3 regions of the Bradyrhizobium sp. ISRA442 genome follow, and region 2 is predicted to be linked to each of the others. Evidence: predicted binding sites of a transcription regulator. Region 2 holds the regulator's gene; each other region holds the start of a gene.

Region 1 (6,367 bases), on a different contig from region 2:
GGCGTGCGAAGTCGAGGGCCTCCGCCGCGGGAATGGAATAGCCGTGCATCACCTGGAGCGGATAGCCGCTCTGGATGATGTGGATGCGCGCGAGCGCGCGCCAGGTACCGCCGACCGCGTAGAAGGTGCGGCCGTGGCCTGCGGTGAGCTGCGGCACCTCGTCGATCTCCTCGCGCACGATGCGATCGGCGCGCTTGAGCGATTTGTGCGCGAGGTCCTGCAGCGCGAGGCCGCCGAGCGGCAGTGTCACGCCGCTGCGCACGCTGTTGCGGCGCACGTCGATCAATTCGAGCGAGCCGCCGCCGAGGTCGCCAACGATGCCGTCGGGAAGATGGATGCCCGAGATCACGCCTAGCGCCGACAGCCGCGCCTCTCGCGGTCCAGACAGGATCTCGATCTTCACGGCGCAGATGCGCTCGGCTTTCGCGATGAAGTCGGGACCGTTGGAAGCGTCGCGGCAGGCGGCGGTGGCGATCGCAAACACGCGACCGACCTGCATCACCCGGCACAGCGCCCGAAACCGCTTGAGAGAGGTCAACGCCTTGTCGACGGCATCGGGCGCGAGCAGGCCCGTGCTCTGCACCTCGCGCCCGAGGCCGCATAGTGTCTTCTCGTTGAAGATCGGAATGAGGCTGCGCGTCAGCCCCTCGTAGACGACGAGACGGACCGAGTTGGATCCGATGTCGATGACGGCGACGCTCGCGCTGCGCTTGCGCGGCCGCTTCACGACAAACTCCGATCAGGACTGATGGCGTTCGTTCCGGCGCGTGAGCCGGCGCGGCGAGGATTCCTTGAGCGACTTTCCACGGCCAGACAGACTCGGATTTGTCATGAAGTAGTTGTGGACGTTGAAAGGCTCCTCGCCCTTCGCGGTCTTCATACGCGTTGAGGACCCGTCGGGCAACAATTGCCAGCTTTGCTCATTGTCCTTCAGATTCGCGACCATGATTTGTTCGAGAACCTGCTGATGCACCGTCGGATTTTGCAACGGGCACAGCACTTCGACGCGGCGGTCGAGGTTGCGCGGCATCATGTCGGCTGACGAGATATACACAGCCGCCTTGGCGCTCGGCAGGCCCTGGCCCATGCCGAAGCAGTAGATTCTGCCGTGTTCCAGGAAGCGTCCGATGATGGATTTGACGCGGATGTTCTCCGACAGGCCGGGGATGCCGGGGCGCAGGCAGCAGATACCGCGCACCACGAGCTCGACTTGGACGCCGGCCTGCGAGGCCTCGTAGAGCGCGTCGATGATGTCAGGATCGACCAGCGCATTCATCTTCATCCAGACCGCGCCGTGCCGGCCGTGCCGCGCATGCGCGGTCTCGGCCTGGATGTGCTCGATGATGCGTGCGCGCAGCGTCAGCGGCGACACTGCCATCTTTTCCAGATCGCTCGGCGCGGCATAGCCGGTGATGAAGTTGAACACGCGCGCGGCGTCGCGGCCGATGGTCGGATCCGAGGTGAAGTACGAGAGGTCGGTATAGATGCGCGCGGTGACCGGATGGTAGTTGCCGGTGCCGGTGTGCACATAGGTGGTGAGGCTGCCGCCCTCGCGGCGCACCACCATCGACAGCTTGGCGTGCGTCTTGAGTTCGAGGAAACCGTAGACAACCTGTACGCCGGCGCGCTCGAGGTCGCGCGCCCAGCGGATGTTGGCCTCCTCGTCGAAGCGCGCCTTCAGCTCGATCAGTGCGGTGACGGACTTGCCGGCCTCGGCGGCTTCCGCAAGCGCGCGCACGATCGGCGAGTTGATGGAGGTGCGGTAGAGCGTCTGCTTGATTGCGACGACATCGGGGTCGCGCGCGGCCTGCTGCAGGAACTGCACCACCACGTCGAAGGATTCGTAAGGGTGATGGACGATCAGGTCCTTCTGCCGGATCGCGGCAAAGATGTCGCCGCCATGCTCGCGCACGCGCTCGGGATGGCGCGGCACGTAAGGGGTGAATTCGAGGTCGGGCCGGTCGAGGCGGGTGAGCTGCGACAGTTCGTTCATCGCGAGCACGCCATCCACCAGGAAGACCTCGTCGTCGGCGGCCGACAGCGCGTGCTGCACGAAGCTGCGCAGCTCCTCCGGGGTCTTGGCGTCGATCTCGAGGCGGATCACCGACCCGCGGCGGCGGCGCTTCAGCGCGGTCTCGAACACGCGGACGAGGTCTTCGGCCTCTTCCTCGATCTCCATTTCGGAGTCGCGGATGATGCGGAACGCGCCCTGACCGTGGACATTGTAACCGGGGAACAGGCGATTGATGAACAGGGCGGTGGCCTGTTCCAGCGAGATCAGCCGGACCTTGCCATCGCTCGGCATGCGGATGAAGCGGTCGATCTTGCCGGGCATGCGGATCAGCGCGTTCATCTGCTTGCCGTCGGCGGCGCGCGTCAATTGCAGGGCGATGGTGAAGCCGAGGCTTGGAATGAACGGGAAGGGATGCGCCGGGTCGATCGCCAGCGGCGTCAGCAATGGGAACACGTTGTTGAGGAAGTAGTCCTCGATCCAGGCTCGCTCCGCCTTGGTGACGTCCTTGCCGTCGACCAGCACGATGCCGACGTCGGCCAGCGTGCCACGCAGGTCGCGCCAGATTGACTGCTGGTCGCTGGCAAGCTGGGAGACGGTGCGGTTGATCAGCGCGAGCTGCTCGGACGGCGTCAGGCCGTCGGGACTGCGCTCGGGAATGCCCTCGCGCACCTGGGCCTTGATGCCGGCCACGCGGACCATGAAGAATTCGTCGAGGTTATTCGCCGAAATTGACAGGAATCGGACCCGCTCCAGCACCGGATGGTGGGCATTGACCGATTCTTCGAGGACGCGGCGGTTGAAATGCAGCCAGGAGAGTTCGCGGTTGATGAATCGCTCGGGGCTCGTGGCGATCGCCGGCTGACCTTCGACTTCTTGAATTTTTTCCTTGATTTCAACGGCTTGCACGGATTCCATCAGAAGTCGGTCCATCTTGTCTCGCCTTACCTTGCACCTACGCGCAAAACCGGCCAGAGCATGTGTTAGTCCGATGACGTTTCGATGACGTTGCCTTTAGCGTAACGCGCCAGCCGTCCAACAGGACGATTTGGCTTCGTCGGCTGTAATGCTACAGGCGCAATCATTTCGATGACATTGATGTTCCGCAGTTCCGTCGCGTCAAGCGACCTCGAGGCGGGACCTGGTCAGGCATCGCGGAGGAGGTCAGCGGCCAGCGCCCGGGTCACGGGCCGGCCGAGCCGCAGGGCCTCGCTGTCCAGGAGCTCCACCGCCCGCCGGGCAGCGGCCGAGGAGCGCTCCAGGCGCGTGGCGAGATAGCTGACCACGCTCTCGTCGACCGTGAGCTGGCGGTCGGCACAAAACTTCACGATCAGGCCGCGAAACAACTGGTCGTCCGGCGGCAGAAGCGAGATCGCCGGCACCGTGCGCAGGCGAGAGCGCAGGTCGCGTAGCTCGATGTCGAGCGCGGCCGGAACTTCGCGTCCGGTGAAGAGGACATAGGCGCCGTCCTCGCGGGCGAGGTTCATGAGGTGGAAGAGGGCGCGCTCGTCGAAGTCCTTGGCCCTGAGATCCTCAACCACCAGCGCGCCGGTCGCCAGCGCCCCCGGCACGGTGGCTGCGGTCAGTGCATTGGCCGTGGTCGAACGGGCGCCGGCCTGCTCGGCCCAGATCGCCGCGAGATGGCTCTTTCCCGACCCTTCCGGGCCGGCCAGCCACATGATCCGGTGTGGCCACTCCGGCCAGCCATCGATCAGGGCAAGCCCGGCCGCGTTGGCAGGGCCTTCGAGAAAATTGTCCCGGCTCAGGCTCTCCGCATGCGGAAGCGAAAACGCCAATTGTCGGGGGTGAACGCGGCCTGCCACGCTAACTTTGCTCCATGCCGGACGTGCCGGCCTCACGTGAAGAGATCTGACATATCGAGCGCGAGCGAGTCAGCCCGACTTGGCCTTTTGCGGGGCCTGCACTTGCTTGGCTCACTTGGCGTCGATGGTGCTCATGTGCCGCAGCCATTCGATGAGATACAGCGACACCGAGGACAGCGTGAAGACCGTCACGAAGCCCATCAGGATAATATCATAGGGTGCCGGCTTGAAGCCGAAGGCGAGGGCGGCCAGCACCAAGGCTGCGTAGGCCACCTGGGCTGCCGTGTTGAGCTTGGATACCATCGACGGCTTCATCTCGACCGGCTTGTCGAACAGCCAGGACACGATCACGGCAGTTACGATCATGATGTCGCGTGATACCACCAGGATCACGATCCAGCGCGGAATGTCGCCCCAGATGCCAAGCGCCAGATAGATCGACACCAGCAGGGCCTTGTCGGCGAGCGGGTCGAGCAGGGCGCCGAGCTCGCTCGTCATGTTGAAGCGCTTGGCCAGGAAGCCGTCGACGGCGTCGCTGATGCCGGCGATCAGGAACACCGCGAACGCCACCTCCATTTGGCTCGATACGATGGCCCAGACGATGATCGGGACCAGCATGATCCGGCCCAGGGTAATGATGTTCGGAATACTCACGCGGCGCTTCCCGGCACCCTGTCTGACCTCAAATCCGGCCCTTTGAAGGCTGAACCGGTTGATATCTACATAGTATAGGGCAGCGCGCCATGCTTGCCATTGCGCGTCCCCGGAATTCGACGTAACCAGCCGCAAACCCACTGGAAATCGGGCATGACCGACCGCAAAAACGGCCTCACTTACGCCGATTCAGGTGTCGACATCGACGCGGGCAACCGCCTGGTCGACCTGATCAAGCCGATGGTGCGCGCCACCGCGCGCCCCGGCGCCGACGCCGAAATCGGCGGTTTCGGCGGCCTGTTCGACCTCAAGGCAGCCGGCTTCAAGGATCCGGTCCTGGTTGCCGCCACCGACGGCGTCGGCACCAAGGTCAAGATCGCGATCGAGACCGGCCTGCATGGCGGGATCGGCATCGACCTCGTCGCCATGAGCGTCAACGACCTCGTGGTGCAGGGCGCCGAGCCGCTGTTCTTCCTCGACTATTTTGCCTGCGGCAAGCTCGATCCGGAGGCTACGGCCGCGATCGTTGCCGGCGTTGCCGAGGGCTGCCGGGAATCCGGCTGCGCCCTGATCGGGGGCGAGACCGCCGAGATGCCGGGCCTCTACAAGGACGGCGACTACGATCTCGGCGGCTTTGCCGTCGGCGCCGCCGAGCGCGGCACGCTGCTGCCGCGCAAGGACATTGCCGCCGGCGATGCCGTGATCGGCCTTGCGTCCTCCGGCGTGCATTCCAACGGCTTCTCGCTAGTGCGCAAGATCGTCGAGCAGTCCGGCCTCGGCTTCGAGGCCAAGGCGCCGTTTTCGCCGGTGATGACGCTCGGCGGCGCGTTGCTGACGCCGACGCGGCTCTACGTCAAATCCTGTCTGCGCGCGATCCGCGAGACCGGCGCGGTGAAGGGGCTTGCCCACATCACCGGCGGCGGGTTCACCGACAACATTCCGCGTGTGCTGCCGAAGCATCTCGGTGTCGGCATCGATCTGGAGCGCCTGCCGGTGCTGCCGGTGTTCAAATGGCTGGCCGCGCAAGCCGGCATCGCCGAGCTCGAAATGCTGCGCACGTTCAACTGCGGCATAGGGATGATCGCGATCGTCGAGCCGGATGCGGTCGACAAGGTGGTGCAAGTGTTCACCGATGCCGGCGAGACGGTGGCGCAGCTCGGTCGGGTGATCGCGGCCGAAGGCGAGCACCGCGTCGTCTATAGCGGCCACCTTGATCTCGCGCTGTGAACCGATGAAGCGCCGTGTTGCCATTCTGATTTCCGGCCGGGGCTCGAACATGGCCGCGCTGATCAAGGCCGCGGCCGCGCTGGATTTTCCGGCGGAAATCGCGCTCGTCATCTCGAACAAGGCCGATGCGCTCGGGCTGGAGCGCGCAAAGGCGAGTGGCGTGCCGACGCTGGTGATCGAGAGCAAACCCTTTGGCAAGGACCGCGCCGGCTTTGAGGCGGTGCTACAGGCCGCCCTCGACCAGCATGGCATCGAGTTGATCTGTCTCGGCGGCTTCATGCGCCTGTTCACGGCCGAGTTCACCCAAAGCTGGTACGGACGGATGCTCAACATCCACCCGTCGCTCCTGCCGTCCTTCCCCGGCCTCGATCCGCATGGCCAGGCCTTGCGTGCGGGGGTGAAACTGTCTGGCGCAACAGTGCACTTCGTCATCCCCGCGACTGACGCCGGGCCGATCGTGATGCAGGGCGCGGTCCCTGTCAGCGACAACGACACGGCGGACACGCTCTCCGAACGCATCCTCGAAGTCGAGCACCGCATCTATCCCGAAGCGCTGCGGCTGCTTGCGACCGGCAAGGTCCGCATCGAGGGCGACGTGTGCAAGACGGCGGGAAGCGGACCTTCGGAGAATTTCCTGATTTCGCCGGTGGTG
Region 2 (10,637 bases):
GTCGGCGCCGCCGGCGGCCTGGATGCGGCCGATGCCGTCCTCGACGAGCTTCGCCGTCTCGCCGGGATCGAGATTGCGCAGCACGGCGTTGGTGCCGACCTGCCAGATCACGAGATCCGGATGCCGGTCGATCACCTCCGTCTGAAGGCGCTTCATCATCTCGGGCGCGTCCTCGCCGCCGACGCCGGCGTTGATGACGCTGATGTCGGCGGTTGGATAGTGCCGGCGAAGCTGGGCTGCGAGGCGGTTCGGGTAGTTGAACTCCGGCGAGCTCGCGCCGAAGCCTGCGGTCGACGACGATCCGAACGCAACGATGACGACGGGCTTGCCCTCGACCAGCTTGTTCGCGACATGCGGCAGCGAGCCCATCGTCTTCGCGCCGCCCTTCGGCGGCAGGCAGGGCACGCGGTTGAAGATGTCGCCCGCGGACTTTGCCGCCTGCTTCACCTTGTCAATGGCGCGCGCGGTGATGCCGCGCTGCTCGGCAGGCGGCTGCGTGGTCGCGGCCGCCGTGGTCTGGGACTGTGATGCGGGAGCAGGATTATTGGCCGTCTGCTGCGGCGCGGGCGTTGCCTGCGCGGCCTGCGCCTGCGCCGGCGAGAGCGAGGCAGATGTCAGCAGCAGCGCCGCCGTGGACGCGGCGAGCCATGCCGACAGGCAAAAAGGGCGGAGAGAACTCATTAACTCTAGACCTCAATTTTGCTGCTGGACCGGCCCAAGATGGGCGGCGTCGATCAGGAATTGCGCCAGCGCCCGGCCGAGGCAGTCGTGGACCTGCTTTGCCAGTTCGGGGCCACGCGATGGGCTGAATAGGTCAAACTGACCCTGATCATTCCATTGCCGCATGATCGCGAAACGGTCGAACAGCGGGACGTCGTGCTCCTGGGCCACCACGCGCATATTGTCGAGATAGGGCGGCACCGAGATCATGGTTTCGGTTCGCGGGCTGTACTGCAAATTCATCAAGACGACGTCAGCCCCTGCATTTTGCAACGCAGCAACCCCTTCGGTGACTGCGCCACGAAAATCGTCGGGATCGATGGATCGGATAGCATCCACGGTCCCGGTCTGCCAGATGACCAAAGTAGGCTTTTTCTCTTCCATCAGCTTAACGAAGGTGGAGGCGGCCTCCTCGGCGGTCTTCTTGCTCTGTATTTCTACGGAGACGTGCACTGCCTCCGACGGCGGCAGCATCTCCTTCAGGATCGCCTCCATGCGCGCGGGATAGGAGCTGTTTTCCGAGGACGGAATGGTGGTCGAACGGCTGCCGATGACCAGGATCTCGAGCGGCTTGCCGGCCTTGACGGTATCGGCGACCTTGTGGAGCTGGCTATCGGTCGTGAGCAGGTAGGACGGCAGCTCGCAGGATGGGGGTACGGCCGGAGCGGGCGGCGCAGCATCCTCCGCGCGCGCCGACGGCGCGGCGAGGCCACCGCATAGCAGGATCAGGCTCAGGAGAACCTTCGCCTTCATCAGCCCCCTCCCGCCATATCGGCGTTGCCGACGGCGTTTTTGCTTTTCGTACCGCTCTTGTCAGCCACGCGCTTGTACCACGAAATCACCCAGGCCACGCCCCACATGATCAGGATTCCGCAGAGACTAATCAGCGCATGCATGGCCGGGCCGCCGGAGACTTCGGCCAGGATGAAGTGGCCGGCGAAGGCCAGGAACACGCCGAGACAGAATATCTCCAGCGAATGCTGGCCGCACAGGATCAGTGGCCGCAGCCAGGGCGATTTCAGCCCCGGCCAGTCCCGCGGCAGGAAGCGCACCGTGAGCGCGGCGAGCGCCAGGAAATGCGTGAAGCGCAGCACGTCGAGATCGGTCTTGTCGATCGGGTACATCCACTGCTCGATCCGCTTCGGCATGAAGTGGGAGAGCTGCGGCACGTACCAGGTCAGCGTCACGTAGAACGCCGCGGCCAGATAGGCGATCGCGATCCACGTCGTGACAGGCGATGCCAGGATCCGCGACATGCGCCGCGCACCTCCGAGCGCGCACCAGGCCCCGAATACGAAAAGCAATTGCCAGGCCAGAGGATTGAACGCCCAGAAGCCGTTCGGATAGGCCGAGAAATACAGATCAAATTCCCAGGTGACGACGTAGAGAACGACCGAGAGGCCGAGCGTGACGTCGGGCTTCCACTTCATCGACCAGAGGATCACCGGCAGCGCCAACATCAAGACGATGTAGAGCGGCAGCACGTCCATGTTGACGGGACGGAAACGCAAAAGCAGCGCCTGCACGATGGTGACGTCGGGCTGCTTGAGGAAATCCATGATGCCCATCTCTTCCGTGTAGAGCGGGTTCTCGAAGCTCGTCGCGACATAGGAAATTTCCGCGAGGAAGATCGTGAACAGGAAGACGTGGGCGACATAGATCTGCCAGACCCGGCGCAGGATGCGCGCGGTGGCGATAACGAAGCCGGAATCCAGCATCGCGCGGCCATAGACGAAAGCGGCGGTGTAGCCGGAGATGAAGATGAAGATCTCGGTGGCGTCGCTGAAGCCGTAGTTGCGGATCGTGAACCAGGTCAAGAGGTTCGGCGGCAGATGGTCGATGAAGATCAGCCACAGCGCGAGCCCGCGGAATAGATCGAGCCGAAGCTCGCGTTCGCCGATCGCAGGCAGCGTGATGGCCGGCGCGGCTGCGCGCGACTTGGCGTTGGCGGTTCCCGCGATCGGCGATCCCGTCACTTGGTCGGCAATGGTCATCGGGGCCAAGAACCCTTTGCAAATCGCGACGTTGGAGGAGTGTACTGGTCCGCCGTCGCCTAGCAAAGCGACCGGATCACAATCGAAGTGTACTTCCCTGTCAATTCGGGCGGGACGATGTCGCGAAAAGCGACGCGGGCGTTTGGTTCCCGGGCGGGATTTCGGTATGATGGCAGCTATGTACCGCGCCGTGACCCGCCAGATCGAAGTGACCGTCGAGCCGAACTTTGTTCCGGAGCAGTCGTCGGCCGAACGCTCGCGCTATTTTTGGTCCTACACCATCGTCATCACCAATTCCGGCGAGGAGACCGTGCAGCTCAAGACGCGGCACTGGATCATCACGGATGCCTCCGGCCGGCAGCAGGAGGTCAAGGGCGAAGGCGTGGTCGGTGAGCAGCCGATCCTGGCCCCCGGCGAGCGCTTCGAATACACCTCAGGCGTGCCGCTCTCAACCGCGTCAGGCTTCATGACCGGCCGCTACCAGATGGTCAGCGAAAGCGGAGAGCGCTTCGAGATCGACGTGCCGACGTTCTCGCTCGACAGCCCGGACAGCAAGCGGGTGTTGAATTAACGCACGGCGCGCTGCCGTAGAGTGGGTCAGCCCCGCGGCTGCGCAAAGCGCAGTCCGCTGGCGTAACCCACCACTTCTCTCTTCGCGCGGATAGTAAAGAGGTGGGTTACACTGCGCTAACCCGCCCTACGATTCCGGCGTCAGGCGTTTTCGACGCCCGCCTCGTGTGGCGTGAATTCATACACCGACGAGCAGAACTCGCAGGTCACGACGACCCTGTCGTCCTTGACCATCGCGGCGCGATCGTCAGGCGAGAAGCTCTTCAGCATGCCGGCAACCGCATCGCGCGAACAGGAGCATTGCGCCTTGAGAGGCTCCGGATTGAATACGCGCACGCCGCGCTCGTGGAACAGGCGGAAGAGCAGGCGCTCGCCGGACAGCTCGGGATCGATGAGCTCGACGTCCTCGACCGTTTCGATCAGCGAGCGCGCCTCGACCCAGGCGTCGTCCTCGGCGATACTGTGCGCCTCCGTGCCTTCCGGAGCGTCACCGGGATGCAGATCCGCCTGCCGCGCGCGCTCCGGCGCCTTCGGCAGGAACTGCATCAGCATGCCGCCGGCGCGCCAGCGATGCTTGCCGCCGTCGCTCGAGCGCCACTCCTCGCCGACCGCGAGGCGAACGCGGGTCGGGATCTGCTCGGAGCGCAGGAAATATTCATGGGCGGCATCTTCCAAACTGCCGCCGTCGAGCGCCACCAGGCCCTGGTAGCGGCTCATGTCGGGGCCCTGATCGATGGTCATGGCAAGATGGCCACGTCCAAGCAGCGCGCCGGAATCCTGCGCCGCGCCGAGACGCGAAGCATCGTAGCGGGCGTAGGCCCGCAAGCGATCCGGCGCCTTGTAGTCCACGACCAAGAATGACACCGGGCCGTCAGTCTGGGCCTGGAGGATGAAGCGGCCTTCGAATTTCAGTGCCGAGCCGAGCAGCGTCGTCAGCACGATGGCTTCGCCGAGCAGCTTGCCGACCGGCGCGGGATAGTCGTGCTTGGTCAGGACCTCGTCGAGCGCCGGACCAAGCCGCACCAGGCGACCGCGCACGTCGAGCGCGTCGACCTCGTAAGGCAGGACCGCGTCATCGATCGGAACCGCTGATGGCGCGCGAACCGGGCTTTCAGGCCCGGTCTTCATGTCAGGGGATTGGAAAACCATGGCGCTTTATCTGGGGTCGGAGGAGGTGAAATGGAAGAGGCGTGAGGAACTCCTGTTCCGCGCAGAGCAGATTGTACGAAGCAACCTCAAGTTCGGAGTCGTCCCGGCGAAGGCCAGGACCCATAACCAAACCTACTTCACCGCGTCAAAGCACCAGGCCAGGATGCCCTTCTGCGCATGCAAGCGGTTTTCGGCCTCATCGAACACGACCGATTGCGGACCATCGATCACCTCGTCGGTAACCTCTTCGCCACGATGGGCGGGCAGGCAGTGCATGAACAGCGCGTCGGGCTTGGCCAGCGACATCAGCTTGGAATTGACCTGATAGGGCTTGAGCACGTTGTGGCGGTGTTCGCCTTCCTTGTCGCCCATCGACACCCAGGTGTCGGTGACCACGCAATCGGCGCTGCGTACGGCGGCCTCGGGATCGGTGCCGAGCACGATCGGGGCACCGGTCGCCTTGATCCAGTCGCGCATCGCCTTCTTCGGCGCGAGCTCCGGAGGCGTGGCCACATTGAGCTTGAAGTTGAAGCGCTCGGCGGCATGGGCCCAGGATGCCAGCACATTGTTGTCGTCACCGGTCCAGGCCACCGTCTTGCCCTCGATCGGGCCGCGATGCTCCTCATAGGTCATGAGGTCGGCCATCACCTGGCAGGGATGCGAGCGCCGCGTCAGTCCGTTGATGACGGGCACGGTCGCATTCGCCGCCAGCTCGAGCAGCGCATCGTGATTGAGGATGCGGATCATGATTGCATCGACGTAGCGCGACAGCACGCGCGCGGTGTCGGCGATGGTCTCGCCGCGGCCGAGCTGCATCTCGGCGCCGGTCAGCATGATCGCCTCGCCGCCGAGCTGGCGCATGCCGACGTCGAACGACACGCGCGTGCGCGTCGAGGGGCGCTCGAAGATCATCGCCAGCGTCTTGCCTTCGAGCGGCTTGACCGGCTGATGCGCCTTCTGCTTCGCCTTCATGGCGGAGGATGCGGCGAGCATGCGCTTGAGCTCCGACAGCGGGAGCTCGTTGATATCCAGGAAGTGCCTTGGCATTTTATTGGGCGCCTTGCTCATCAGCTTGCCGCCCGCTTGTTGCCGGAAAGCGCGGTGCAGGCGCGCTCGAGCCGCGCGACGCTGTCCTCGATCTCGGCTTCAGTCACGATCAACGGTGGCAGGAAGCGCACGACGTTGTCGCCGGCCCCGACGGTGAGCAGCTTTTCGTCGCGTAGCGCCGCGACCAGATCGCCCGAGGGCACCACGGCCTTGATGCCGATCAGGAGCCCCTCGCCGCGAACCTCGCTGACGATGTCGGGATGACGATCGATCACGGACGCGAGCTTCTGCTTCAACAAGAGCGACATCTTCTGAACGTGATCAAAGAAGCCCGGCTTGAGCATGACGTCGAGCACCGCATTGGCGGCCGAGATTGCGAGCGGATTGCCGCCGAAGGTCGAGCCATGCGAGCCGGGCGTCATGCCCGAGGCGGCTTCCGCGGTCGCAAGGCAGGCGCCGATCGGGAATCCGCCGCCGAGCGCCTTCGCCAGCGACATCACGTCGGGCGTGACGCCGAAGCGGCGGTGCGCGAAGAGATCGCCAGCGCGGCCCATGCCGGTCTGCACCTCGTCGAACGCGAGCAACAGGCCGCGCTCGTCGCAGAGCTGGCGCAGCGACTTGAGGAATGCGGGCGTCGCCGAGCGCACGCCGCCCTCACCCTGGATCGGCTCGATCAGGATGCCGGCGGTCTGCGGACCGATCGCCTTCTTGACGGCGTCGAGGTCGCCATGCGGCACCTGGTCGAAGCCTTCCATCGGCGGCCCGAAACCTTCGAGATATTTGGCCGAGCCGGTTGCAGCCAGCGTCGCGAGCGTGCGGCCGTGGAAGGCACCCTCGAAGGTGATCATGCGATAGCGCTCGGGATGACCTTTCGACGCGTGATAGCGGCGCACGACCTTGATGACGCATTCCAGCGCTTCCGCGCCGGAATTGCAGAAGAACACGAAGTCCGCAAAGCTCTCGTTACAGAGGCGCGCCGCAAGACGCTCGCCATCCGGGCTCTGGAACAGGTTCGACATGTGCCAGAGCTTCGTCGCCTGCTCCTGCAACGCCTTGACCAGTGCGGGATGGGCATGGCCGAGCGCGTTGACCGCGACGCCGGAGGTGAAGTCGAGATAGCGCTCGCCATTCGTGGCGATCAGCCAGCAGCCTTCGCCACGCTCGAAACCGATGTCGGCTCTGGCGAAAACAGGAAGCAGATGCGGCGCGGCGCTCTTGGTCATGACTGTCACTTGGTGTTGAGGACGGCCTCAACGCGCATTGCGCAGCGCACCATTGACCGTCCCGGAAAACGAAACGTGCCGCCTTTTCAGGGCGGCACGTAGAACTATCTTATGCTTGGTAGAACGCCTGTCAATGCCGCCGGCAAGCCTCGGGAAACGCAGAATCCGTAGTCTTGCGGTGCCTACTTTGCGGGGTTTTCGTTACGGAACATGTGGAAGCGAGTCGGCGGACTCTTGCGCGTGAGTCACGCCATATTGTAGCGTTTGGGCTGTCAGATACGACATCTCGTGCAGCGGTTCTGATCCTCTAAGTTCTCATGTACCGGCGTAAACGTTCGGGCGCTCTAGTCGCGCCCGGCGAGCCTTAAAGGATTCTGGCGGCACGGGTTTTTCGAGGCTTAGGCATTCGCCGCGAGGGCCAGGGTGGCTGGCGCGCGGCGAGGGAAAGGGTGCAATGACGGTTTTGACATGGTCCGACGATCGCGTCGAGCAGTTGAAAAAGCTCTGGGAGGCTGGACTTTCGGCCAGCCAGATCGCAGCCGAGCTCGGCAATGTGACCCGCAATGCCGTGATCGGCAAGGTGCACAGGCTCGGCCTGTCCGGCCGCGCCAAGAGCCCCTCGTCGGCGGCGCCGCGGCCGCGTAAGGCGCGCCCCGCGCAGCACATGATGCGGGTGGCTCGTCCGATCTCGCGCGGCAACACCGCGCTGGCGCAGGTCTTCGAGGTCGAGGTTGAGCCCGATCCGGTCACCTATGACAACGTCGTGCCGATGAGCCAGCGGCTGTCGCTGCTCGAGCTGAACGAGGCGACCTGCCATTGGCCGGTCGGCGATCCCTCGAGCCCGGATTTCTTCTTCTGCGGCGGCAAGGCGCTCACCGGCCTGCCCTATTGCGCCCAGCACTCGCGCGTCGCCTATCAGCCGGCGGCGGATCGCCGCCGCGCTCCGGCGAAGCCGGGCACGCGCTGAGTTAGCGTTTAGTCGGTGAACTAGGTGCCGTCGTTACACGACGGCACTTCAACTAGCTCGGTGTCGTCCCGGCGAACGCCGGGATCCATAACCACCGGCCGATGTGGTTACGGGGACTCGGAGTTATCATCGTCGCGCGACAACTGCGCCCTGGGGTTATGCGTCTCGGCCTTCGCCGGGACGACGACTGAAAGTGTGGCAACAACCAGCCATCCCGCCCCAGACTTTACGTCTGCTCCGCCTTCGCGAAACGGTCATCCAGCGCATAGCCGGCGCCGCGCACGGTGCGGATCGGATCCTGCTCGCGGCCGAGATTGAGCAGCTTGCGCAGGCGGCCGATGTGCACGTCGACGGTGCGTTCGTCGATGTAGATGTCGCGGCCCCAGACGCTGTCGAGAAGCTGCTCGCGCGAGAACACGCGACCCGGATGCTCGAGGAAAAACTCCAACAGGCGATATTCGGTCGGACCGAGATCGATCGGCCGGCCCGAGCGCGCCACGCGGCGCTTTTCACGATCGAGCTCGATGTCGCCATAGGCGAGCACGGTGGCGAGCCGCTCGGGGCTTGCGCGCCGGAGCAGGCCCTTTACGCGCGCCAAGAGCTCGGGCACCGAGAACGGCTTGACGATATAGTCGTCGGCACCGGTCGCAAGACCCCGCACCCGCTCACTCTCCTCGCCGCGCGCGGTGAGCATGATGATCGGAAGCTGCTTGGTGTCGGGCCTGGTGCGCAAGCGCCGGCACAGCTCGATGCCGGACAGGCCCGGCAGCATCCAGTCGAGCACGATCAGGTCGGGGATATGTTCCTTGAGACGGGTATCGGCGTCGTCGCCGCGCATCACCGTCTCGACGTCATAGCCGTCGCCTTCGAGGTTGTAGCGGAGGAGCTCGGTCAGAGCCTCCTCGTCCTCAACCACCATAATGCGTGCGCCCATGGGGTCGTCGCTCCTTACGTATTCGGGACCGTCGTGGCGAAGGTCGTCATGTCGCCCTTCGGCCGCTTGTCGGCGATGGCCTGACCTTCGATCATGTAAAACACGGTCTCGGCGATGTTGGTGGCATGGTCGCCGATCCGCTCGATGTTCTTGGCGCAGAACATCAGATGGATGCAGAACGAGATGTTGCGCGGATCCTCCATCATATAAGTGAGGAGCTCGCGGAACAGCGAGGTGCAGATGGCGTCGACTTCCTCGTCGCCCTTCCACACCGCCATCGCCGCCGGCAGGTCATGCGCGGCATAGGCGTCAAGCACCGACTTGACCTGCTGCTGCACCAGGTCGGTCATGTGTTCCAGGCCGCGGAACAGCTTTAGCGGATGGAAGTCCGTCTCCAGCGCGGCGACGCGCTTGCCCATGTTCTTGGCAAGGTCGCCGATGCGCTCGAGGTCGGTCGCCACGCGCATCGCACCAACGATCTCGCGCAGGTCGATCGCCATCGGCTGACGGCGGGCGATGGTGAGCACGGCACGCTCCTCGATACGCTTCTGCAGCGCGTCGAGCTCGACGTCGGTGGCGACGACGCGCTGGCCGAGCGCGACGTCGCGGCGGATCAGCGCATCGACGGAATCGACGATCATGCGCTCGGCAATCCCGCCCATCTCTGCGACCAGTCGAGTGAGCTCCTGAAGGTCGGTGTCGAAGGCCTTTGCGGTGTGTTCGGAACCCATATCCTGTCTCCTCAGCCGAACCGGCCGGTGATGTAATCCTGCGTACGCCGATCGCTCGGCGACGTGAAGATCTTGCTGGTGTCGTCGAACTCGATCAGCTCGCCGAGATACATGAAGGCGGTCTTGTCGGAAACGCGCGCCGCTTGCTGCATGTTATGGGTGACGATCGCGATCGTGTAGTTCTCGGACAGCTCCTGGATCAGCTCCTCGACCTTGGCGGTCGAGATCGGGTCGAGCGCCGAGCAGGGCTCGTCGAACAGGATCACTTCGGGGCGCACCGCGACGGTGCGCGCGATGCAGAGGCGCTGCTGCTGGCCGCCGGAGAGCGAGAGGCCCGAGGCGTTGAGCTTGTCCTTGACCTCGTTCCAGAGCGCGCCGCCGCGCAGCGCCTTCTCGACGCGGTCGTCCATCTCCGACTTCGAGATCTTCTCATAGAGGCGGATGCCGAAGGCGATGTTCTCGTAGATCGTCATCGGGAACGGCGTCGGCTTCTGGAACACCATGCCGACGCGGGCCCGCAGCAGGTTGAGATCGAGCTTGGGGTCGAGAATGTTGGTCTGGTCGAGCATGAGCTGACCGGTCACACGCTGGCCCGGATAGAGATCATACATCCGATTGAAGATGCGCAGCAGGGTCGACTTGCCGCAGCCCGACGGACCGATGAACGCCGTGACGCGGTTGGTGCCGAGCGTCAGGTTGATGTTCTTCAGCGCGTGGTGTTCGCCGTAATAGAAGTTGAGGTTGCGAACCGTCACCTTGGCCGGGGCCTCCGGCAGCGGTTGCGACGCCAGGTGACCGTTGGAACTCACGGATACGGACAGGTCGGTCATTTTGCGGTCCTCTCGGCGCCAAGGATGCGCGCGCCAATGTTCAGGGCAAGCACGGTGAGCGTGATCAGCAGCGCGCCGCTCCAGGCGAGTTGCTTCCAGTAGGCGTACGGGCTCTGCACGAAGTTGTTGATGGTGACCGGCAGGTTCGCTATCGTCTTGTTCAGGCTCAGGCTGAAGAACTGGTTCGACAGCGCAGTGAACAGCAGCGGCGCAGTCTCGCCGGCGACGCGGGCGGTCGCGAGCAGCACGCCGGTGATGAGGCCGGAGCGCGCCGCGCGATAGGCGATCCGCTTGATCACCAATGAACGCGGCAGGCCCAGTGCCGAGGCCGCCTCACGCAGCGCGTTCGGCACCAGGAGCAGCATGTCCTCGGTCGTGCGTAGCACCACCGGGATCACGATCACGGCGAGCGCGAGGCTGCCGGCGATCGCCGAGAAGCCGCGCATCGGCACCACCACCGCGCCGTAGATGA
Region 3 (6,367 bases), on a different contig from region 2:
CTGTGGTTCTGGGTCTCTCCCGACGCGTCGCCCAAGGCGCGTCGGATGGTTAAGGGGCCATAGCTCAGCTGGGAGAGCGCTTGCATGGCATGCAAGAGGTCGGCGGTTCGATCCCGCCTGGCTCCACCAGCCTTCGCTCGCTTCGCGAGCTTCGGCTGGGCAAGCCAGTTCCGCTCCATCATAGCGAAGCTAGCGAAGGCTGCCGCGGCGTAGCCCGAAGGGCGAAGCCGGGCTCTGACGAAACTCCCTACTCCCCGATCACCGCATTGAGCCTGTCGCGCAGGGCGACGATCTCGTTCTTCATGCCGGTCAGCGCTGACACCGAGCAGTCGGACGCAGCGAGGATCGACTGCGGGACGCTGCGCGCCTTGTCCTTCAACGCGTGCCCCTGCGGCGTCAGGGCAATCAGCACCTGACGTTCATCCTCGCTCGAGCGCGTACGCCGGACCAGATGGGCCGCCTCGAGCCGCTTCAGGAGCGGCGTCAGGGTGCCGGAATCCAAGAACAGCTTCTCGCCGATGTCCTTCACCGGCACGTCGTCCTGCTCCCACAGCACCAACATCACCAGATACTGCGGGTAGGTCAGGCCGAGTCGGTCGAGCAGCGGCTTGTAGACGCGGTTGAAGGCATGGGCGGCCGAATAGACCGCAAAGCAGATCTGGTTATCGAGCCGCAGCGGCTGATCGGCCGCCAATTGTTTCCGGACCATGGAGAGCCTCAAGGGATTCGTCTTGGCATTGTGGGACGCGGCAGCCTCCGATTCAATTGCGAACAATTAAATGTGAGGCTGCTTAATTTCAATTGCACGCAATCTAATTGTTTGCAATAAAGATCGCGTCCCAACCGGAACCCCAGGAGACGAAGATGTCCGTGAATGTCCTCTACAAGACCAGCGCGAAGGCCACCGGCGGCCGCGATGGCCATGCCGCAACCCTCGACGGCGCCCTCGACGTCAAGCTCACCACGCCGAAGGAGCTCGGCGGCGGAGGCGGCGCCGGCAACAATCCCGAACAGCTCTTTGCGGCCGGATATGCCGCCTGCTTCATCGGCGCGATGAAATTCGTGGCCTCGCAGGGCGGCCCGAAGGTCCCCGCTGACACCTCCGTCACCTCAACGGTCGGCATCGGCCCGCGTTCCGAGGGCGGCTTCGGGCTCGACATCGATCTGGCCATCTCGCTGCCCGGCGTGCCGCGCGCGGAGGCCGAGGCGCTGGTCGAAAAGGCCCACCAGGTCTGCCCCTATTCCAACGCCACCCGCGGCAATGTCGACGTCCGCCTGAAGGTCGTCTGATCGACGTGGATCGGCCGGCCCGAGATCCCCCTCGGGCCGGCCATTCGCTCGATTTGCCACGCCGCGGGATTGGCGAGCGGCGGCGCATACGCCCCTACGCGGGACGCCATTGCTGGCGTGGGCGAACCTCGCTAGGCCTGTGCTCAACGATCGACACAGGGTTGAAGCGAAGGTTTGCTGCCATGACTTCCGAAGCCGCTAACGGCGCAATGAGCGGACTGCGCGTCATCGACCTCACGCGCGTGCTCGGCGGCCCCTACTGCACGCAGATCCTCGCCGATCATGGCGCCGACGTGATCAAGGTCGAGCCGCCGACAGGCGACGAGGTGCGCGAGTGGGGCCCTCCCTTCCACGAGGAGGACGCGGCCTATTTCGTCGGCATCAACCGCAACAAGCGCTCGATCGGCCTCGACCTCGCCTCCGAGGGCGGCCGCGCCGTGCTGCTCAAGATGCTGGAGACGGCCGACGTCCTGATCGAGAATTTCAAGCCGGGCACGCTGGAGAAATGGGGCATCGGCAACGAGGTTCTGCGCGAAAAATTTCCGCGGCTCGTGCACTGCCGGATCTGCGGTTTCGGCGCCGACGGTCCGCGCGGCGGCAATCCCGGCTATGACGCCATCATCCAGGCCATGACCGGCATGATCGCGGCGACCGGCTCGCCGGAAAGCGGCCCGATGCGGATCGGCGTGCCGCTGGTCGACATCACCACCGGCCTCTATGCGGCGATCGGCATCCTGATGGCGCTGTCGGAACGGCAGCGCTCAGGGCTTGGCCAGTTCCTCGAGACCACGCTATACGAGACCGGCCTTGCCATCATGCATCCGCACACCGCGAACTATTTCATGCATGGCAAGCCGCCGGGCCTCACCGGCAACGAGCACCCCAATCTCGTGCCTTACGCGATCTTCCCGACCAAGACCGACGACATCTTCATCGGCGTCGGCAACGACGGAACCTTCCGCAAGTTGTGCAAGGAGATCGGCAAGGTGGAGCTCGGCACCGATCCGCGCTTTGCCCGCAACAAGGACCGCATCGCCAATCGCGAGGCGCTGCGCGCAGAGCTTGCCGCGGTGTTCAGCCAGCACGAGGCCGAGCCGCTCTGCAATCGCCTGCTCGCCGCGGGCCTTCCCGCCGGCCCGGTGCAGAAGATCGACCAGGCGCTGACCAACCCGCATACGATCTACCGCGGCGATGTCATCGAGAAGGACTGGTACAAGGGCGTCGCCTCGCCGATCCGGCTCGACCGCAGCAAGCCGAGCCTGCGCCGGCTGCCGCCGAAATTCAGCCAGCATTCCGCCGAGGTGCTCGGCGAGTTCGGATACTCCAGGGCCGAGATCGACGCGATGCTCGCCAAGGGCGTGGTCTGCGGCCCCGAGCGCAAGCGCTGAGGCCCGCACACCTCGCATCCGACAGCCGATGCCGCACTGCGGCGCGAGCACGATAGTGCGGCGCGAACGGCTGCGGCTGCCCCGGACGCGCATTCGCCTATTTGACAGCTTCCCTTTTCCAGCGCTTGCCGCTTTCGTTTCGGCCGCTTACACAGTCATGTGAACGTCATATGGCGCTGCTAGCGCAAGCGATCATTTTTGACGGCCCAAGGGAGGTTTTCTTGATGGCTCTTCGACCATTTGCTGCGGCTGCCGCTTTTGCGGTCACGTTCGGCTTTGCCGCCTCGCCGGCCTTGGCCGCGACCGAAATCCAGTGGTGGCACGCGATGACCGGCGCGAACAACGACGTCATCGTCAAGCTCGCCAACGACTTCAACGCGTCGCAGAGCGATTACAAGGTCATCCCGACCTACAAGGGCAACTACCCCGACACCATGAACGCCGGCATCGCGGCCTTCCGTGCCGGCAACGCGCCCCACATCATGCAGGTGTTCGAAGTCGGAACCGCGACCATGATGGCCGCGACCGGCGCAGTCAAACCGGTCTACAAGCTGATGGCCGAGACCGGCGAGAAGTTCGATCCGAAGGCCTATCTGCCTGCGATCACCGGCTACTACTCGACCTCGAAGGGCGAAATGCTGTCCTTCCCCTTCAACTCGTCGTCCACGGTCATGTGGGTCAACCTCGACGAGCTGAAGAAGGCGAACGTCGAGATTCCGAAGACCTGGCCCGAGGTGTTCGACGCCGCCAAGAAGCTCCACGCCAACGGCCATCCCACCTGCGGCTTCTCGAACTCCTGGGTCACATGGGTCAATCTCGAGCAGCTCTCGGCCTGGCACAACGTGCCGCTGTCCACGAAAGCCAACGGGCTCGACGGCTTCGACACCGTGCTGGAGTTCAACGGACCGCTCCAGGTCAAGCATCTCGAGAAACTGGTCGAGCTCCAGAAGGATAAGACCTACGATTATGCCGGCCGCACCAACACCGGCGAAGGCCGTTTCACCTCCGGCGAATGCCCGCTCTACCTGACCTCGTCGGCCTTCTTCGGCAACGTCAAGGCGCAGGCCAAGTTCAACTTCACCGCCGTGCCGATGCCCTATTATCCGGACGTCAAGGGCGCGCCGCAGAACTCGATCATCGGCGGCGCCTCGCTCTGGGTCATGGGCGGCAAGTCGGCCGAAGAATATAAGGGCGTCGCGAAATTCCTGGCCTTCCTCTCGGACACCGATCGCCAGGTGTATATCCACAAGGCTTCCGGCTACCTGCCGATCACCAAGGCGGCCTATGAGAAGGCCAAGGCCGAGGGCTTCTACAAGGATCAGCCCTATCTCGAGACCCCGCTGCTCGAACTGACCAATAAGGAGCCGACCGAGAATTCGCGCGGCCTGCGCCTCGGCAACATGGTTCAGCTCCGTGATGTCTGGTCGGAAGAGATTGAGCAGGCGCTCGCCGGCAAGAAGACCGCCAAGCAGGCGCTGGATGCCGCCGTCGAACGCGGCAACCAGATGCTGCGGCAGTTCGAAAAGACCGCGGTCAAGTGAGGCAATGAGCGGCAGGCCGCGGATGCGTGGCCTGCCGCTTCTGCTGACATCATGCAAAAGCAGGCCATCTTCCAGTCAAAGCTGTTGCCCTACGCGCTGGTTGCGCCGCAACTCGCGATTGTCCTGATCTTTTTCTACTGGCCGGCCGCGCAGGCGGTGATCCAATCGTTCCTGCTGCAGGATGCTTTCGGTCTGTCGACCAGCTTCGTCTGGGTCGACAACTACCTCGACCTGTTTCGGGAGCCCGCCTATTTCGAGGCGATCGTCCGGACGTTCTTCTTCTCGTTCGCCATCGCCGTCTCTTCGCTGTCCCTCGCGCTGCTGCTCGCCGTGATGGCGGACAAGCCGTTGCGCGGCGGCACGATCTACCGCACGCTGCTGATCTGGCCCTACGCGGTCGCCCCGCCCGTGGTCGGCGTGCTCTGGATCTTCATGCTGCACCCCTCGCTCGGCGTGCTCTCGCGCTATCTTCGCGCCGCCGGCATCGACTGGAATCCGCTGCTCGACGGCAACCAGGCAGCAACGCTGATCATCCTCGCCGCGGCCTGGAAGCAGATCTCCTACAACTTCCTGTTCTTCCTCGCCGGCCTGCAGAGCATACCGAGGAGCGTGATCGAGGCAGCCGCCATCGACGGTGCGCGCCCGATGCGGCGGTTCTGGACCGTGACGTTCCCGCTGCTGTCGCCGACCATCTTCTTCCTCCTGGTCGTCAACATCGTCTACGCCTTCTTCGACACCTTCGGCATCATCGACACCATGACCCGCGGCGGTCCCGGCAAGTCGACGGAAACGCTGGTCTACAAGGTCTATACCGACGGACTCCTGGGCGGAAACCTCGGCGGCTCCGCGGCGCAATCGGTCATCCTGATGGGCATCGTCATCGTGCTGACGGGGATTCAGTTCCGCTTCGTCGAACGCAAGGTGACCTACTGATGGTCGAGCAAGAGGGCTTTCGGCGCTATATCGCCCACATCATCCTCTGGATCGGGATCGCGATCGTCGCGTTCCCCGTCTATCTCGCCATCATCGCCTCCACCCAGGACAACGCGCTGATCGCGAACGGACAGATGTCGCTGCTGCCGGGCGGGCATTTCCTCGAGGTCTACTACCAGACGATCTTCATCGGCACGAGCGGCTCGACCCGCGAGCCGGTCGGCAACATGATGCTGAACTCGCTGGTGATGGCGATGCTGATCGCGGTCGGCAAGATCGCGATCTCGATCATCTCGGCCTATGCGATCGTCTATTTCCGCTTTCCGTTCCGGATGCCGATCTTCTGGATCATCTTCATCACGTTGATGCTGCCGGTCGAGGTGCGCATCTATCCGACCTACAAGATCGTCGCCGACCTGCACATGCTCGACAGCTATGCCGGCCTGTCGCTGCCGCTGATCGCGTCGGCCACCGCGACGCTGCTGTTCCGCCAGTTCTTCATGACCGTGCCGGACGAGCTTCTCGAGGCCTCCCGCATCGACGGCGCTGGCCCGTTCCGCTTCTTCTGGGATACGCTGCTGCCGCTGTCGCGCACCAACATGGCCGCGCTGTTCGTGATCCTCTTCATTCTCGGCTGGAATCAATATCTCTGGCCGCTTCTGATCACCACCCGCGACGACATGCAGACCATCCAGATCGGCATCCGCAAGATGATCACAACCACCGACGCGCTCACCGAATGGCCGGTCGTGATGGCGACGGCCGTGCTGGCGATGCTGCCGCCGGTGTTCGTCGTCGTCGCCATGCAGAAATTGTTCGTGCGCGGCCTGGTCGAGACGGAAAAGTGACGATGGCGAATTGCGAAGGGCGAGTAGCGAATGGGGTCGCTGCGTCTGCCTTGCGTGCTAACCATTCCCCATTCGCCATTCCCTACCCGCTATTCGCCGGTGCAACCCATGGCTAACGTCACCCTGCGCAATGTCCGCAAGACCTATCCCGGCGGCTTCGAGGCGATCAAAGGCGTCGACGTCGATGTCGCCGACGGTCAGTTCTGCGTGCTGGTCGGCCCCTCCGGTTGCGGCAAGTCGACGCTGCTCCGCATGGTCGCGGGGCTCGAGACCGTCACCGGCGGCGAGATCGACATCGGCGGACGCATCGTCAACCAGGTCGAGCCTGCCGATCGCGACATCGCGATGGTGTTCCAGAACTACGCGC

The links. Region 2 encodes PhoB, which activates phosphate uptake and scavenging genes when phosphate is short. Its sites were predicted from a motif close to TGTCATNNANCTGTCAT; they were not measured.
Region 1: a site for PhoB is predicted at 3,003-3,019, ahead of MTR72_RS10640 (RNA degradosome polyphosphate kinase). Genes of this name have one in related genera too.
Region 3: a site for PhoB is predicted at 2,832-2,848, ahead of ugpB (sn-glycerol-3-phosphate ABC transporter substrate-binding protein UgpB). Genes of this name have one in related genera too.

Annotation. Positions count from the first base shown of each region.
Region 1 is NZ_JALGCN010000004.1:226,651-233,017, forward strand. It holds gene ppx (exopolyphosphatase) at 1-727, opposite strand, end outside; gene MTR72_RS10640 (RNA degradosome polyphosphate kinase) at 740-2,929, opposite strand; gene MTR72_RS10645 (DnaA ATPase domain-containing protein) at 3,157-3,834, opposite strand; gene MTR72_RS10650 (CDP-alcohol phosphatidyltransferase family protein) at 3,946-4,488, opposite strand; gene purM (phosphoribosylformylglycinamidine cyclo-ligase) at 4,642-5,715, shown strand; gene purN (phosphoribosylglycinamide formyltransferase) at 5,720-6,367, shown strand, end outside.
Region 2 is NZ_JALGCN010000030.1:39,127-49,763, forward strand. It holds gene MTR72_RS36310 (SGNH/GDSL hydrolase family protein) at 1-681, opposite strand, end outside; gene MTR72_RS36315 (SGNH/GDSL hydrolase family protein) at 694-1,473, opposite strand; gene MTR72_RS36320 (OpgC domain-containing protein) at 1,473-2,714, opposite strand; gene apaG (Co2+/Mg2+ efflux protein ApaG) at 2,893-3,285, shown strand; gene MTR72_RS36330 (Hsp33 family molecular chaperone) at 3,426-4,433, opposite strand; gene argF (ornithine carbamoyltransferase) at 4,566-5,501, opposite strand; gene MTR72_RS36340 (aspartate aminotransferase family protein) at 5,501-6,703, opposite strand; gene MTR72_RS36345 (GcrA family cell cycle regulator) at 7,158-7,670, shown strand; gene phoB (phosphate regulon transcriptional regulator PhoB) at 7,897-8,604, opposite strand; gene phoU (phosphate signaling complex protein PhoU) at 8,619-9,335, opposite strand; gene pstB (phosphate ABC transporter ATP-binding protein PstB) at 9,347-10,165, opposite strand; gene pstA (phosphate ABC transporter permease PstA) at 10,162-10,637, opposite strand, start outside.
Region 3 is NZ_JALGCN010000005.1:324,157-330,523, reverse strand. It holds tRNA gene MTR72_RS13840 (tRNA-Ala) at 54-129, shown strand; gene MTR72_RS13835 (MarR family winged helix-turn-helix transcriptional regulator) at 248-709, opposite strand; gene MTR72_RS13830 (organic hydroperoxide resistance protein) at 865-1,290, shown strand; gene MTR72_RS13825 (CaiB/BaiF CoA transferase family protein) at 1,473-2,678, shown strand; gene ugpB (sn-glycerol-3-phosphate ABC transporter substrate-binding protein UgpB) at 2,903-4,219, shown strand; gene ugpA (sn-glycerol-3-phosphate ABC transporter permease UgpA) at 4,271-5,152, shown strand; gene ugpE (sn-glycerol-3-phosphate ABC transporter permease UgpE) at 5,152-6,000, shown strand; gene MTR72_RS13805 (sn-glycerol-3-phosphate import ATP-binding protein UgpC) at 6,109-6,367, shown strand, end outside.